One region of the Burkholderia cepacia complex sp. TUM26381 genome, then DNA from elsewhere that is predicted to be linked to it. Evidence: predicted binding sites of a transcription regulator. Region 1 holds the regulator's gene; the other holds the start of a gene.

Region 1 (2,471 bases):
GCCGTTCGACGTGAGCAGGTGCCGCACGCTGTCGGTCTGGCGCTCGGTGTACACGCGCAGCGGCGAGCCCTCGGGCATCCAGACGGCCGCGTATTTCTTCGCGGACGCGCGGCCGCGCAGCGGCAGGATCAGCGTGCGCAGCAGCACCTGCCAGACGGCCTGCGGAATCTCGACGACGCGCGGATCCGACAGGAATTCGGCGAGGTAGCGCCGCACCGCACGCGGCGTGGGCGCGTCGGGCGTGCCGAGATTGATCAGCAGCACACCGATGCGATGGGCAGCCGCGATGCTCGAAGGCGGCTCAAGATCGAAACGCATGGGCAAGAACGTGCTCGGGGCACGGGACCGGACGGCTCTCAATTATAGCGGGCCGCCCCGTGCCGTTCGGCCGACTGTCGGCGCGTGCGGCATTGCGACACGATGACGGGGCGGGATCAGGCTGCCGATTGCAGCCTATTGCTGGCTCAGCGTGAGCGACAGCAGGCGCGCGGTGATGTCGACGATCGGGATCACGCGGTTGTACGCCATGCGGGTCGGGCCGATCACGCCGAGCGTGCCGACGATCTGCCCGTTCACCTCGTAAGGCGCGGTGACGACGCTCATTTCCTCGATCGGCACGAGCGTCGATTCGCCGCCGATGAAGATCTGCACGCCCTGGGCGTGGCTCGACACGTCGAGCAGTTGCAGGAGGCCCGTCTTTTGGTCGAACACGTCGAACAGCTTGCGCAGCCGCGCCATGTCGGACGACAGATCCGCCACTTCGAGCAGGTTGCGCTCGCCGGAAATCAGCACGGTGTCCTCGGTGTCGGGCACCTCGGTACTGGCCGTCACGGCCGCGTGCATCAGCGTGGTCATGTCGCCGCGCAGCTGGTCGATCTCGTCGCGCAGGCGGCGGCGCACTTCGTCGAACGACAGGCCGGCGAAATGCGCGTTGATGTAATTGGACGCCTCGGTCAGCTGCGACGGCGAATAGTCGCGCGGCGTCGCGAGCATCCGGTTCTGCACGTCGCCCTCGGGCGTGACGATGATCAGCAGGATGCGCTTGTCGGACAGGCGCATGAACTCGATCTGCTTGAACACGTGGCTGCGGCGCGGCGTCAGCACGACGCCCGCGAACTGCGACAGGTTCGACAGCACGCTCGCGGCGGCCGCGACCACCCGCTGCTGCGGCTCGCCGGCCTGCAGCGTGTTCTGCACCTGCCGCGCGACGGCTTCGGCGTCGATCGGCGCCTCGACCGTCAGCATCGTGTCGACGAACAGCCGGTAGCCGCGCGGCGTCGGCACGCGGCCGGCCGACGTGTGCGGGCTCGACACGAGGCCGAGCTCCTCCAGGTCGGACATCACGTTGCGGATCGTCGCCGGGCTCAGCTCGAGCCCGGAATAACGGGACAACGTGCGCGATCCGACTGGCTGACCGTCGGCGATATACCGTTCGATCAGGGTTTTCAGGAGGGTTCGTGCGCGAGGATCTAGCATGGTGGAAAATTTTAGCGCAACCGCGCGACCGCGGCGAGTGGCGTCTCCCTCCGTTGCGCGGGCCGGCCCGATCCGGCCCCTTCGGCGCACAGCCGGTTCTTTTCGTCAACGAGCTATGGTGTAATGCCGGCATGAAAACCGGTAATCAGTTCAATACTGTCGCGCTCGTCGGCCGGAGCAACACGCCCGTCATCGCCGAGCCGCTCGCCACGCTGGCTGCCAGCATCGCGAAGCTCGGCTTCGAGGTCGTGTTCGAAGGCGATACCGCGCGCGAAATCGGCATCACCGGCTACCCGGCGCTCACCCCGGCCGAAATCGGGGCGCGAGCGGATGTGGCGGTGGTGCTCGGCGGCGACGGCACGATGCTCGGCATCGGCCGCCAGCTTGCGCCGTACCGGACACCGCTGATCGGGATCAACCACGGGCGGCTCGGCTTCATCACGGACATCGCCGCGGCCGACATGCACGCGCTCGTTCCCGTGATGCTGGCCGGCAAGTTCGAGCGCGAGGAGCGCGCGCTGCTCGAGGCGCGGATCATGCGCGACGGCGAACCGATCTACCACGCAATCGCGTTCAACGACGTCGTCGTGAACCGCAGCGGCTTCTCCGGGATGGTCGAGCTGCGCGCGTCGGTCGACGGCCGGTACATGTACAACCAGCGTTCGGACGGCCTGATCGTCGCGACGCCGACCGGCTCGACCGCCTACGCGCTGTCGTCGGCCGGCCCGATTCTTCACCCGCAGCTGGCGGGCATCGTGCTCGTGCCGATCGCGCCGCATGCGCTGTCGAACCGGCCGATCGTGCTGCCCGACGATTCGAAAATCGCGATCCAGATCGTCGGCGGGCGCGACGTCAACGTGAACTTCGACATGCAGTCGTTCACGTCGCTCGAACTGAACGACACGATCGAGGTGCGCCGCTCGAAGCACACGGTGCCGTTCCTGCACCCGGTCGGCTACAGCTACTACACGACGCTGCGCAAGAAGCTGCACTGG
Region 2 (2,471 bases), on a different replicon from region 1:
TTCGATCTCGGCGATCTGCTTGTCGGGATTGTTGATGAAGTACGGCGACAGGTAGCCGCGATCGAATTGCAGCCCCTCGACGACGTCGAGCTCGTCGGCGAGCGACTTGCCGTCCTCGACGGTGATCACGCCTTCCTTGCCGACGCGGTCGATCGCTTCGGCGATACGCTGGCCGATCGATTCCTCGCCGTTCGCGGAGATCGTCGCGACCTGCGCGATCTCCTTGCTCGTGGTGGTCGGCTTGCTGATCTTCTTCAGCTCGTCGACGGCCGCGGCAACGGCCTTGTCGATACCGCGCTTCAGGTCGAGCGGGTTGAGCCCGGCCGCCACGTATTTCTGGCCTTCGCGGACGATTGCCTGTGCGAGTACGGTGGCCGTCGTCGTGCCGTCGCCGGCGGCGTCGCTGGTGCGCGACGCGACTTCCTTCACGAGCTGCGCGCCGATGTTCTGCAGCTTGTCCGCGAGTTCGATTTCCTTCGCGACCGACACGCCGTCCTTCGTGACGACGGGTGCGCCGAAGCTGCGTTCGAGCACGACGTTACGGCCTTTCGGCCCGAGCGTGACCTTCACCGCGTTCGCGAGGATGTTCACGCCTTCGGTCAGCTTCGACCGTGCGATGTCGCTGAAAATGATTTCCTTGGCTGCCATGATTGCGCTCCGTTATTGATTGACGACCGCGACGATGTCTTCCTCGCGCAGCACGAGAAACTCGTGGCCGTCCACTTTGACGGCCTGGCCTGCGTATTTGCCGAACAGCACGCGCTCGCCGACCTGCAGGTCGGGCACGATGCGCTGGCCGTCCGCATCCTTGCGGCCCGGGCCGACGGCGATCACTTCACCCTGGTCGGGCTTTTCGGCGGCGCTGTCGGGGATCACGATGCCCGATGCGGTGGTGGTTTCCTGGTCGAGTCGCTTCACGATCACGCGGTCGTGCAAGGGGCGTAGGCTCATCTTTTCGTCCTGTGCTGATCTGTCGAATTTGGCTGGCACTCTTTAACAGAGAGTGCTGACGAGTATAAAAATGCGCGGCGACGCGATCCAATAACGGATTTGCACAAGCATTCGCGCCGTCGTGCAAAGCACCGGGAACCGGCTATTGCGACACGGCCTGCTGCGCGACCGGCGAGCAGACCGGGTGAATCGTCTCGCCGGCCAGCACGCGCTTCACGAACGGAATCGAATCGGCGAGCGATGCGTTGACGGTGCCGTTGTGCTCGCGGCCCGCATACAGGTGCGCCTCGACGGTCGTACCGGCCGCGCACGCATCCTTCGCGAGCGCGAGTTCGAGCGGCGCCAGCCCGTCGTCCGCGCCCGCGCCGATGAAAACGGGCGTGGCGATCTTCAGCGTCGGGTACGTCAGGTAGTCGTCCCACCATGCCTGCAGCCGTGCATCGCCGCTCGGTTTCACGGTGTTCGCGTGCGTGAGGTGTGCGAGTGCCGCGTCATCCTCGAGCGATGCGAGGCAGCCGATGCGCGCCTGTTCGAGGATCGGCAGCGCGCGCTCGGTCAGTACTTCATCGGCGCGCAGCGACGGGTCGATCTGCTGCGCGGACAGCACCGAATAGAACTGGTACGCGAGCGTCGGATCGACCCGCTCGGGATCGCGCCGGTATGCGGTGTCGAACTTCGGCAGCGACGCGAGCGTGGCGCGCGATGCGTTGTAGATCGTCCCGGTCGCGACGGTCGCGCGGATCGCGAGTTCGGGCGCATAGACGGGCGCGTAGCCAGCCGCTGCGAACACGGCCGAACCGCCTTGCGACTGACCGACGAGCACGACTTCGTTCGCGAGGCCCGGCACGCCGCCAAGCACCGCGCGCACGCTGTCGAGCAGCGTGTAGCTGTTCGAACGGTTGTTGAGCTGCGGATTCGGGCCGGGCGTGCCGAGCCCCTGGTAGTCGGTCGCGACCACCGCGAATCCTTGCTGAAGCCACGCGTTCAGGTAGCGCACGTCGCGATACGAGCGGCCGAACCACGACGGCGCGCAGATGTCGGCCATCCCGAACGTGCCGTGCGCCCACGCGACAATCGGCCAGCCGCCGGCCGGCGGCGTGCCGCGCGGCACGAACAGCGCGCCCGACACGGCAATCGGCGTATGGCCGCCGACGCCGTCGGTCGATGCATACAGGATGCGCAGTTGCCGGGCGGCGCTCGCGAGCCCGAGCGCCGCGGGCAGCGGTTCGGAACGCAGCAGCGCGCCGGGCGTGGCCGGAATGTCGCGATCCCACGTGTAGAACGCGGACACGCGGCCGTCGCCCTGCAGCGGATCGGGCACGGGAACATGGCCGGGAGACGCTGCGAGTGAAACGACGGAAGGCAAGGCGAGCGCCGATACGAGCAGCGTGCGTGCGGCGAGGCCGCGCAGGGGAAGAAGCGTCATGGTCGGATGAAGGTCGGTGAGATCGGATGCACCGTGCAGGACCGGCGCGGGTCGACCACGATGCAAGTTTTGAACCAGCGGGCTCGTTGCGCAT

Evidence for each region. The regulator HrcA, encoded in region 1, represses chaperone genes, less so after heat shock. The targets are predictions, from matches to a motif close to TTAGCACTCNNNNNNNNNGAGTGCTAA.
Region 2: the regulator HrcA is predicted to act here: its motif matches at 984-1,010, upstream of ACWMMN_RS29595 (co-chaperone GroES).

Annotation. Positions count from the first base shown of each region.
Region 1 covers NZ_CM172006.1:735,954-738,424, reverse strand. The annotation lists gene hemH (ferrochelatase) at 1-318, opposite strand, end outside; gene hrcA (heat-inducible transcriptional repressor HrcA) at 454-1,476, opposite strand; gene ACWMMN_RS03495 (NAD kinase) at 1,608-2,471, shown strand, end outside.
Region 2 covers NZ_CM172007.1:2,873,151-2,875,621, reverse strand. The annotation lists gene groL (chaperonin GroEL) at 1-648, opposite strand, end outside; gene ACWMMN_RS29595 (co-chaperone GroES) at 661-951, opposite strand; gene ACWMMN_RS29590 (lipase family protein) at 1,094-2,377, opposite strand.